Regions from separate parts of the Glutamicibacter sp. NPDC087661 genome, predicted to be linked through region 2. Evidence: predicted binding sites of a transcription regulator. Region 2 holds the regulator's gene; the other holds the start of a gene.
The links. Region 2 encodes LexA, which represses DNA repair genes until DNA is damaged. Its sites were predicted from a motif close to TCGAACANNTGTTCGA; they were not measured.

Region 1: the regulator LexA is predicted to act here: its motif matches at 1,944-1,959, upstream of uvrA (excinuclease ABC subunit UvrA).

What each region holds. Positions count from the first base shown of each region.
Region 1 is NZ_JBIUWE010000001.1:741,529-747,209, forward strand. It holds gene ACIOTN_RS03520 (GNAT family N-acetyltransferase) at 1-87, opposite strand, end outside; gene ACIOTN_RS03525 (nuclear transport factor 2 family protein) at 801-1,202, opposite strand; gene uvrA (excinuclease ABC subunit UvrA) at 1,985-4,855, shown strand; gene ACIOTN_RS03535 (HAD hydrolase-like protein) at 4,942-5,646, shown strand; gene ACIOTN_RS03540 (1-acyl-sn-glycerol-3-phosphate acyltransferase) at 5,647-5,681, shown strand, end outside.
Region 2 is NZ_JBIUWE010000005.1:335,263-340,943, reverse strand. It holds gene priA (bifunctional 1-(5-phosphoribosyl)-5-((5-phosphoribosylamino)methylideneamino)imidazole-4-carboxamide isomerase/phosphoribosylanthranilate isomerase PriA) at 1-713, opposite strand, end outside; gene ACIOTN_RS15030 (hypothetical protein) at 741-890, opposite strand; gene hisH (imidazole glycerol phosphate synthase subunit HisH) at 893-1,528, opposite strand; gene hisB (imidazoleglycerol-phosphate dehydratase HisB) at 1,529-2,149, opposite strand; gene ACIOTN_RS15015 (histidinol-phosphate transaminase) at 2,172-3,278, opposite strand; gene ACIOTN_RS15010 (LysM peptidoglycan-binding domain-containing protein) at 3,360-3,713, opposite strand; gene lexA (transcriptional repressor LexA) at 3,986-4,705, shown strand; gene ACIOTN_RS15000 (glycoside hydrolase family 76 protein) at 4,762-5,681, opposite strand, start outside.

The DNA.
Region 1 (5,681 bases), on a different contig from region 2:
GTATGTTGCTGGCCATGTAAGAATCCCGATAGACCGGATAGCCTGAACATCATCAAGGGTGGCTTTGCGAATCGAAAGGTTATTCATGCCACAAACCTATCGGAGCTTCGGATGTTGAGGGAGAGTATCCCCAAGAATAAGCGCTTCTATTTGTCCTCTCGGCCCTGGGGCATGCCGAGATCGCGCACTCTGAACCGACCGTTCCGGGACCTCCTCCGGGAACGGATGCGATCGTTCCTGTATTGCTCAGACACTTGAACGCATTTCAAACGAGAGGGATATAGTGTTCGATCCATGAGAGATGACCCAAAGGTTCTGAATTACCTCGCCCTGCTGAGGGCTCGGGTTGAGGAGGTCATCATGACCTTACCGGAGGATATCAGTGGTCGAGCCTACGATCGTAAACACTCTATCCACTTAGATCTTCAGGGCCCTAGACTTGGCGTCTTCACTCTAGTGTTGGGAAGCGAGTCACCGGAACTCGTCTACGATGAGCGATATATCGGATACCAAACGATTCCTGAAGGGTTGGACGAGGTCATTGAATTCGCGGAAGAAACGATTGACGATGTAGCGTCTTTTGTCCTCAGCTCGGAACCGCTGGTGGTTCGTGAAAGCTCCATTTTTCGACGGTCTTATCTCTGCATGCCGAGTAATCACGGACGGCAGTGGAAGCTCAAGAGGTTCAGCTAACGTATCGACGGCTGGTGTGAGTGTTCAAAGCTGACAACGCCTCATGTCTTTGCTCCTTAGTGCTGTGCCGCCCGTGAACGGAACCTTGAACGGGACAGAGTGTGATGTCAGGCGCTGAATGGAAGCTCAGGTCGCAAGTGGTGCCCGTCTTTGACGTGTGAGTAGTCTCGCGCTGTTGTTACTAAGCCTGAATCGTCGAATGAAAGCACAGTGCATCCCGAGACGGTCATTGGCTGGTCCTTGATGAACATCACGACCCAGTACTCGACGGAAGCTGAACTTCCGTTGACGATTGGTTCGCTGAACCATGTTTCTGCCGGTTGGGTTTCCTCCGCGAAGCATTCCTCTAGATAAGTGCGCAGCCCGTTAGGCCCACGTAATCGTCTGAACATCGAGGCCCAGTGGTCGCCGTCATCAGCTTGCAACTGGACAATTGCATTCACGTCCTTGAGTGGCCAAGCGTTGGCCCATGTTGTCGCCCAGCGTTGCGCGGCTTCGGTAGTTTGCATGTTGATTTCCTGTTGACGTAGATGATTGGTGACTGCAGGTTGTTCGGGCTGTGCGAGTAACCCTGCATCCATAAGTATTGCAACGCTACTATCGGTCGAGCAGATTCACGTTGTAGGTTCGTTCAGTGTTGCTTAGTGCTCACTTTTCTCAAAGTGTCCCGAAAGCCGGTCACAAATAGGATCGCGCCACGTGCTGACTCGCATCGCAGAAGTTTCATGGATTTACAGGAACACCGGCCGTTCCGTATGCCCCGTCCGTGTAGTGACCGGTGAGGGGGGCGCGAAACGGAACGGTGTGGCGCTGCCTCATGATGTCGAATGCTTGCACAGAAAACAATTGCTGTCGGATGACATGCACCGCGGACGATGCCATTGCGCGGAACATTTGGCCAGGTTCGCTATGTTGTTGCATTGCGGATCAGCGGTTGCGGTGCCCCTGGTTGGCGGCGTGAACCGAACGTCGAATTTTATCCGTTTTCCCGCTCGTGCAACACAGAGCATGCGCTCGCCGCTCATTGGCATCTACGAGATAGCTGCGAACTTGGGGATGGGACGCACACGTGACAGGCACAAGCGGGAATCCAAGGGCAACCGGTACCTCCATAGGGAGGTCGTGGTCCGATCTGGATTCATGGGGACGCTGGCTCACCGGTCGACATTCCGGGTGGGTGGCCGGGCACGCATAGCGCTCGCCGTGCGCCGGATCAGGGGTTTGGAGAATTAACTGTGAGTTGCGTCCATTCGTACACGTATTCGAAGTAGTTTTCGATTAGTATTGCCTCGTGGCTATTTCATCGCAGAGTAAAAGAACTGATCTGACTCGCCTGGTCGTCAAGGGTGCACGCGAGCATAACCTGAAAAACGTGGACATTGATCTCCCGCGTGACGCAATGATTGTCTTTACCGGCCTGTCCGGCTCGGGCAAGTCCTCCTTGGCCTTCGACACCATCTTTGCCGAAGGCCAGCGCCGCTACGTCGAATCGCTCTCTGCCTACGCCCGCATGTTCCTCGGCCAGGTGGACAAGCCCGATGTGGATTTCATCGAGGGACTGTCGCCAGCGGTGTCCATAGACCAGAAGTCGACCAGCCGCAACCCGCGTTCCACCGTGGGCACGATTACCGAAGTGTACGACTACATGCGCCTGCTGTGGGCACGCGTGGGCCGTCCGCATTGCCCGATCTGCCACGAACCGATCTCCAAGCAGACTCCGCAGCAGATCGTCGACCAGCTGATGGAGCTACCGGAGAAAACCCGCTTCCAGATCCTCGCCCCGGTAGTGCGTTCGCGCAAGGGCGAATTCGTCGACCTGTTCGCGGAGCTCTCTTCCAAGGGCTTCGCCCGTGCCCGCGTTGACGGCACCACCATCCAGCTGAACGATCCGCCGAAGCTGGCCAAGCAGGTCAAGCACACCATTGAGGTGGTCGTCGACCGCCTGGCCATCAAGGAAGATGCCCGCCAGCGCTTGACTGACTCCATCGAAACGGCCCTGGGCATCGCCGAAGGACGCGTGCTGGCCGACTTCGTGGACCTGGACGAGGATGATCCCCAGCGCGTGCGCGCGTTCTCCGAGAACCTGGCCTGCCCCAATGAGCATCCGCTGGCCATCGATGAGATCGAGCCGCGCACTTTCTCCTTCAACAACCCGTTCGGTGCTTGTTCGGCCTGTTCCGGCATCGGCACCAAGCTGGAGGTCGATGAGCACCTGATCGTTCCGGACGGCGAGGTCACCCTGGCCGAGGGCGCGATCGCCCCATGGTCGCTAGGCAAGGCAACCACCGAATACTGGAACCGCTTGATCGAAGGCCTGGGCCATGAGCTGGGCTTCACCATGGATACCCAGTGGCAGGAGCTGCCGGCTGCCGCCCGCGAAGCGATCCTGAATGGCAAGGACCACAAGGTGGTCGTGCAGTACAAGAACCGCTTCGGCCGCGAGCGCAAGTACTCCACCGGCTTCGAGGGCGTCATCTCCTACGTGCACCGCAAGCACCAGGAAACCGAATCGGATCACGCCCGCGACCGCTACGAGCAGTACATGCGCCAGATCCCGTGCCCTACCTGCGGCGGCGCGCGCCTGAACCCGGCGTCGCTCTCGGTCTTGGTGGGCGGGCGTTCCATCGCTGAAGTTGCCGCCATGGACCTGCGCAGCGCCGCGGAATTCCTCTCCACGATCGTGCTCACCGCACGCGAGGCGCAGATCGCCGCGCAGGTGCTCAAGGAAATCGACGCGCGCATGAAGTTCCTGCTGGACGTCGGGCTGGAGTACCTGACCCTGGAACGCGCTGCTGGCACCCTGTCCGGCGGCGAGGCGCAGCGCATTCGCCTGGCTACGCAGATTGGTTCGGGCCTGGTCGGCGTGCTCTACGTTCTGGACGAGCCGTCCATCGGCCTGCACCAGCGCGATAACCGCCGCCTGATCGACACCCTGCTGCACCTGCGATCGCTGGGCAACACCCTGATCGTGGTGGAGCACGACGAAGACACCATTGCCGAAGCCGACTGGATCGTGGACATCGGCCCGGGCGCCGGCGAGCACGGCGGCGAAGTGGTGCACTCCGGATCCCTGGAGGGCCTGAAGCAGAACACCAAGTCGCTGACCGGAGACTACCTTTCGGGCCGCAAGCAGATCGACATCCCGTCCAAGCGGCGCAAGATCGACAAGGAGCGCAAGCTCAAGGTGGTCGGTGCCAACGAGAACAACCTGCAGAACGTGTCGGTGGAGTTCCCGCTGGGCGTGCTGACCGCGGTGACCGGCGTGTCCGGCTCGGGCAAGTCCACCCTGGTCAACGACATCCTGTACAAGGTGCTGGCCAACAAGCTCAACGGCGCCAAGCAGGTGCCCGGCCGCCACACCCGCGTGCAGGGCCTGGAACACCTGGACAAGGTGGTCCACGTTGACCAGTCGCCCATCGGCCGGACCCCGCGTTCGAACCCTGCGACCTACACCGGCGTGTTCGACCACATCCGCAAGCTGTTTGCGGAAACCAACGAGGCGAAGCTGCGCGGCTACCAGCCGGGCCGTTTCTCCTTCAACGTCAAGGGCGGACGCTGCGAATCCTGCTCGGGTGACGGCACGCTGAAGATCGAGATGAACTTCCTGCCGGACGTCTACGTGCCCTGCGAGGTCTGCCAGGGCGCCCGCTACAACCGCGAAACCCTGCAGGTGCTGTACAAGGGCAAGAACATTGCCGATGTGCTGGATATGCCGATTGCCGAAGGCGCCGAGTTCTTCAGTGCCTTCACCCCGATCGCCCGCCACCTGCGCACGCTGGTGGACGTGGGTTTGGGCTACGTGCGCCTGGGTCAGCCGGCAACCACCCTCTCCGGTGGCGAGGCCCAGCGCGTGAAGCTGGCTGCGGAACTGCAGAAGCGTTCCAATGGCCGCTCCATCTACGTCCTGGACGAGCCGACCACCGGTCTGCACTTCGAAGATATCCGCAAGCTGCTCAAGGTGCTGCAGGGATTGGTCGACAAGGGCAACACCGTGTTGACCATCGAGCACAACCTGGATGTCATCAAGTCGGCTGACTGGGTCATCGACCTCGGCCCGGAAGGCGGCTCAGGCGGCGGCACGATCCTGGCTGCTGGCACCCCGGAAAAGGTGGCCAAGGTGAGTGAATCGCACACCGGGAAGTTCCTCTCCGAGATCCTGTAATGCCTGGCGGAGAATGTTCGACATATGCGATTTCAGTTATGGATTGCTAACCCGCGTCCGCTTCATGGGAAGATGGCTAGGTGAATATGTCGGTAACAAGTGTGCTCTTCGATCTGGATGGGACCCTCGTGGACCCTGCCGGTGCCATAACTTCGGGTATCCGCCACGCGGTCACCTCCCATGGTTTGGCCGATCCGGGCGAAGCACGAGTTGAAGCGCTGGTAGGCCCGCCCCTCCAAATCGGGCTGCGTACGCTTGACGGCGTCACCGACGAGAACATCGACTCCATCATCGCGGCCTACCGCGCCCGCTATGCCGAGGTGGGCATGGCAGAATCCGTGATCTACCCGGGCATTGTGGCGCTCCTGGACGCGTTGCGATCGGCCGGGATCTACGTCGCAGTGACCACGGCCAAGCCCATCAACATTGCGCGCCAGCTCATTGCACGCAAGGGGCTGGATGAGCATCTCGATGCGATTCACGGCAACGCGGATGAGCACGGGAGCATGGGTTCGAGCAAGACGCACATTGTCGCTGAGGCTTTGGAGCACGGGCAGCTGGACCCGGCGAGCAGCGTCGTTGTGGGTGACCGCTACTACGATTGGGATGCCGCCCGCGAGAATTCGGTGGCTTCGGTCGGCGTCGCGTGGGGCTTTGCCCAGGACGATGAACTGCAGCAGGCAGGCGCAACTGTGGCGACAACCCGGGACCTTGCTGAGCTCCTGCTCGGAGCACAGCTGGCAAACACGCTGAACCTCGACGATGACCTCATGCAGGAAGGTGCAAAGTAGATGAGCATCTACACCATGACCCGTTCGTCGATTCG
Region 2 (5,681 bases):
GCTTCTTGCAAGGTGAATTGGCCCGAGTACAGCGCCTTGCCCATGATGGCTCCTTCGATGCCTTCTGGAACCAGCTCGCGCAAGACCCGGAGGTCTTCGAGCGAGGAGATGCCGCCCGAGGCGACAATCGGCTTGCTGGTCTTGGCAGCGATTTCGCGCAATAGTTCAACGTTCGGTCCGCGCAGGGTGCCGTCCTTGGTCACGTCGGTGACGACGTAACGGGCGCATCCGGCATCTTCGAGGCGGGCCAGAACATCCCACAGGTCGCCTCCGTCCTTGGTCCAGCCGTGGCCGGACAAGGTGGTTCCGCGCACGTCCATGCCCACGGCGATCTTGTCGCCGTGGCGGGCAATGGCCTGCTTGGTCCATTCCGGGTTCTCCAGCGCGGCGGTTCCGAGGTTGACGCGGGTAGCACCGAATTCCAGGGCCCGGTCAAGTGAAGCGTCATCGCGGATACCGCCGGAGAGCTCGACCTTGATATCCAGTTCCTTGGCAATGCGCTGGACAATCTCAACATTGCTGCCACGGTCAAAGGCTGCGTCCAGGTCGACCAGGTGCAGCCATTCAGCGCCGGCATTCTGCCAGGAGAGCGCAGCTTCCAGCGGGTCGCCGTATCCGGTCTCGGAACCGGCTTCGCCCTGGACCAGGCGCACTGCCTGTCCGCCAGCGATATCTACTGCAGGCAAAAGTTCGAGGATTGGTTGCTCGCTCATGATGTCCTTAGTGAAGAAGTAATGTGATTAGTAGGTCAAGGACCAGGCTGCGATCAGGCTCAGGCCTGCAAGTACCCACAGCGCGATGATCCATGAGATATGGGCCTTCTGGCTCTTCAGCGAAATGGCTCCGCCAATCAGGAAGGCCCCGACAACGCCCAGAATAAGGGTCCACATGCCTAGAGCGTCCCCAACCAATTGCGAAGCAGCTGCGCGCCAGCGTCCCCGGACTTCTCCGGGTGGAACTGCACTGCCGATAGCGGGCCGTTCTCGACGGCGGCCACGAAGGGCGTTCCGTGCGTCGACCAGGTCACCTGTGGCGGGGTCATCGCTGGCTGCGTTACGTCGAATTCCCACTTCTGAACAGCGTAGGAGTGCACGAAGTAGAATCGTTCACCCTCGATGCCGGCGAACAGCTTGGATCCCTCCGGCGGGCGTACCGTGTTCCAGCCCATGTGCGGGATGACATCTGACTGCAGGCGTTCAACCTTGCCCGGCCATTCGCCAATGCCTTCGGTTTTCACACCGTGTTCCACGCCTTCTTCAAAGAAGACCTGGTGTCCCACGCAGATACCCAAAACCGGCAGGCCCCCGGCAATGCGGCGACCGATCCAACGCAGGGAACCGGTTTTGGCCAGCTGCTCCATGACCGAGGCGTAGGCGCCAACACCGGGGACTACCAGGCCGTCGGCGGCCACGATCTTCTTCGGATCTGCGGTCAGTTCCACTTCGGCGCCGGCGGCTTCCAAAGCGCGCACAGCGGAGCGGACGTTGCCGGACCCATAATCCAGGACAACTACTGTTTTCTTTTCCACTTACAGTGCACCCTTCGTGGATGGGATCTTGTCGCCCATGCGCTCATCGCGCTCTACCGCTTCGCGCAATGCGCGCGCGAAGGACTTGAACTGCGCTTCAACGATGTGGTGCGGGTCGCGACCCGAGAGCACCTCGATGTGAGCACAGATCTGTGCGTGGAAAGTGATGGCTTCGAAGACGTGACGGGTCATCGAACCGGTGAAGTGACCACCGATCAGGTGGTATTCCTGGCCCGCAGGCTCGCCGGAGTGCACGAGGTATGGCCGGCCCGACACATCGACTACCGAACGGGACAGGGCTTCGTCCAGTGGAGCGTAGGAGGTGCCGAAGCGGCGGATGCCGGCCTTGTTGCCCAGTGCCACGCGCAGTACTTCGCCAATGGTGATCGCGGTGTCCTCGACGGTGTGGTGAACGTCGATGTGGGTATCGCCGGTTGCACGCACGGTGAGATCGATGAGCGAATGCTTGGATAGCGCAGTCAGCATGTGGTCGTAGAACGGCACCGAGGTGCTGATCTCAGAGACACCGGTGCCATCGAGGTCCAGTTCAACGAATACGGACGATTCGCTGGTCACGCGTTCCATGCGGGCGCGACGTGCGCCAATCAATTCGGCAGACATGTCTTCCTTCGCTTGTCTTTGATTACTTCTGCGAGCCGAGCAGTTCGGCAAGTCGTTCCAAGAAGGCTGTGGTTTCCGATTCGGTTCCTGCCGTAACACGCAAGGTTCCCGGGATTCCATTGTCGCGGATGATGATGCCGGCTTCCAACAGGCCTTCCCAAATCTTGTGGGGGTCTTCGACGCCACCGAAGAAGACGAAGTTGGAGTCGGAGACCGATGGCTTGAGGCCAAGTTCCTTCAGGCGCGCGACGATGCGGTCCCGCTGGGACTTGATGTCCTCGACCTGGGCCAACAGCAACTCGATGTTCTTCAAGGCCGCGATGGCGGTTGCCTGGGTCACTGCCGACAGGTGGTACGGCAGTCGCACCAAGCGGATGGCATCGGTGACTTCTGGCGCAGCGGCCAGGTAGCCTACGCGCGCACCGGCCAGGGCGAAAGCCTTGGACATGGTGCGCGAGACAATCAGCCGCTGGCGGCCTTCGAGCAGGCTCAGCGCCGAGGTGGTGCTGGCCAAGGAGAACTCGGCGTACGCCTCATCCACGATCACCATGCCGTTATGCTCGCTCATGGCTTCATATACCGCGGTGATGACGTCCAGGCCAAGGGCCGTGCCGGTGGGGTTATTCGGAGAGCAGAGGAAAACGATGTTCGGCTTGTGCTCGCGAACCTGTGCGGCTGCGGAATCGGCGGACAACGTGAAATCTGCGGCGCGTTCACCGGCGATATATTTCGTGTCAGTACCACTGGCAAGCAGCGGGTACATGGAGTAGGTTGGGCCGAAGCTCATCACGGCACGGCCGGGGCCGCCAAAGGCTTGCAGGATTTGCTGCAGGATTTCATTGGAACCGTTAGCGGCCCAGATATTGTCCTTGGTGAGCGAGTGGCCGAGGTAATCGGCTAGGAGTTCGCGAAGCTCGGTGAACTCGCGGTCCGGATACCGGTTCAACATTGCCGCCGCCTTGGCCACCTCTTGTGCAATGGCATCGACGACTGTCGGTGGCAACGGATGGGTGTTCTCGTTGACGTTCAGCTGGATGGGCACGTCAATTTGTGGTGCGCCATAAGGGGATAGCCCGCGGAGATTCTCACGCAAGGGCAGCTGACTCAAAAGTTCACTGCGGTCATTCACGCATCAAGTCTACGTGCGCAGCGCGCCTGCCGGTGAATCCGCTACGGCCACAGGTAACAAACTCGAAGCAGGCTGGGGAAGCTAGCCGGCAAGGACCGGAATCGACAAGGTTTCGCCAACCTGGATTTCGCTGCCGGTCAGGGCATTGAGTTCGGCGATGTGGCCCACTGCCGAGGTCACGTCGTAACCGGTGGCGTAATCCCGGGCCAGGCTCCACAGCGTATCCCCTGGAATAACGGTGACATCAACGGTTCCGACTCCAACAGGAGTATCGGCTGCGGCATGCGCGTCAGAGGCAAACATGGAGATGAAGAAAGCTGCGGCGATGGTGAGTGCGAAAATGGGCATACCCACAAGCACGGCCCATCCGCGACGGTTGATGCGGATCTTCAGTGGTGCCTGGGTCTGATTTGAGTCAAGTGCGACGGTTGCCATGACTTTGTCTCCTCAAGAAATTCAAGTGATGCGAATTTGTATTCGAAAGCGTAGATTCGAAAGCGTAGATTCGAAAACTTGTTCGAACCTCGTATATCTGTTCTAACAGAGGTTTGCGGAACTTGTCCAGAAGTTTTCGAACAAATCTTTGAAAGAAGCTCGCTTATCTACTAAGATTTCGAAGTAGACGAGCAATGAAAACATCTCACCATCTAGCGCCGACAGTTTGGACTTACGAACTTTCGAATGATTGCTAGGGAAGGCAAAATCTCATGTCAGCTTCACAACGCACTCCCCGATCGAATGCACGTTCGCTGACGATTCGCCAAAAGAAGATCCTGGAGACGATCCAGCGGTCAATCGGCAAGAACGGTTATCCACCATCGATGCGTGAGATTGGTGACGCAGTAGGGCTCAAGAGCCTTTCGAGCGTCACCCACCAGCTGAGCCAGCTGGAAAAGCTCGGCTATATCCGTCGAGATCCACGCCGTCCGCGCGCAATGGAAATCCTGCTGCCTCTGCAGCTGGCCGAAGACGCCGAGAAGGCCGAAGTTTCGAAGCCGGTCGAGCCAGATGCCAGCGAAGACGCCAAGATCATTGAATTGAGCACTTCCGCTGACACCACCATGGTTCCCCTGGTTGGCCGTATCGCTGCCGGCGGTCCGATCCTTGCCGAACAGTCCGTCGAAGATGTTTTCTCGTTGCCTCGTCAGCTCGTAGGCCACGGCGAACTGTTCATGCTCAAGGTTTCCGGCGATTCAATGGTTGACGCTGCGATTTGCGATGGCGACTGGGTAGTTGTCCGCCGCCAGCAGACGGCGGACAACGGCGACATCGTAGCTGCCCTGCTCGATGAAGAAGCCACGGTAAAGACTTTCCGGCAGCGTGACGGGCATACCTGGCTGCTTCCGCAGAACTCGCGCTACGAACCAATTTTGGGTGATGCCGCAACGATCATGGGACGCGTCGTCTCGGTGATGCGCTCGCTCTAGAATACGTACGGTCATTGCGCTGGTGCTTGGCACCAGCGCAATTCTCGTTTAACCCGCTATTGGCCGGCGTTCAACTCGAATTGAGCGGCCGCCGAGAAGATCATCCAGCGTTGGATTGCCGCCGAAAGCCGGCGTGGTTCCTGGTCAGCCAGATGGCGCGCCGTTGCCATGACCAGCCTCCTGGCCTGCTCCCGGCTCCGGGCTTCCAAGCGGCCATCATTACCGGCGAGGGCCAGATATCGGCAGAGTATCCCCGCGAACAGGTTGCCGTCTCCCCCGCTGTTGAACGAGAGGACCCCGGCAGCAGTTGACAGCGATTTCGTGGTGGCATCGATCAGTACTTTAGCGTGAGCCAGATCAGCAGGCTCGCCAAGCTCAAGCAATGCCCCGAGCACCAGGCCCTGGTTATAGGTGTAGACCGCTGGTTCCACGGCGTGTCCCTGCGTGGTCAACCGAAGTCCGTCCAGATACAGTCCTCGCTCCACGCTGAACAGATTCTTTTCCAGCCACTGGAGAAGCTCTCGCGCGGTCTCTTTCTCCCCGGTACGGGCAAAGAACAGTGCCGCCGGCGCGTTGGCTGGCGTGTTCTTGAAATCCCGCTTTCTGGACCAGTGCAGGCCGCCGTCCAGCACCCCATCCATGCCGGCATGGAGCTGCCGTCCCAGCGTCCGAACTGCCGCCTCGGCAGGACGGCTCCTGTGTCCCGTCACCAGCTGCGTGAACTCTGACAGGCGGCCGCTGGCCAGGGCAAGCCAAGCCATGTCGTCGAAGAAGTAGTTGGGCAAGATCCCGAAGTTTCGAATTCGAATGCCGCGCAATAGGCCGTTGGCCCGGGCAAGCGCTTCGCGCGCCCGGTGTTCGTTGCCTTCGTCCCAGTACGATCGGCCCTCATCGATGATGGCATCCAGATAGTGCGCCTGCCACCAATAGTTCCACTCCGCAAGCGGGTGCGCGAAACCATTGAGATTGCTGAGCA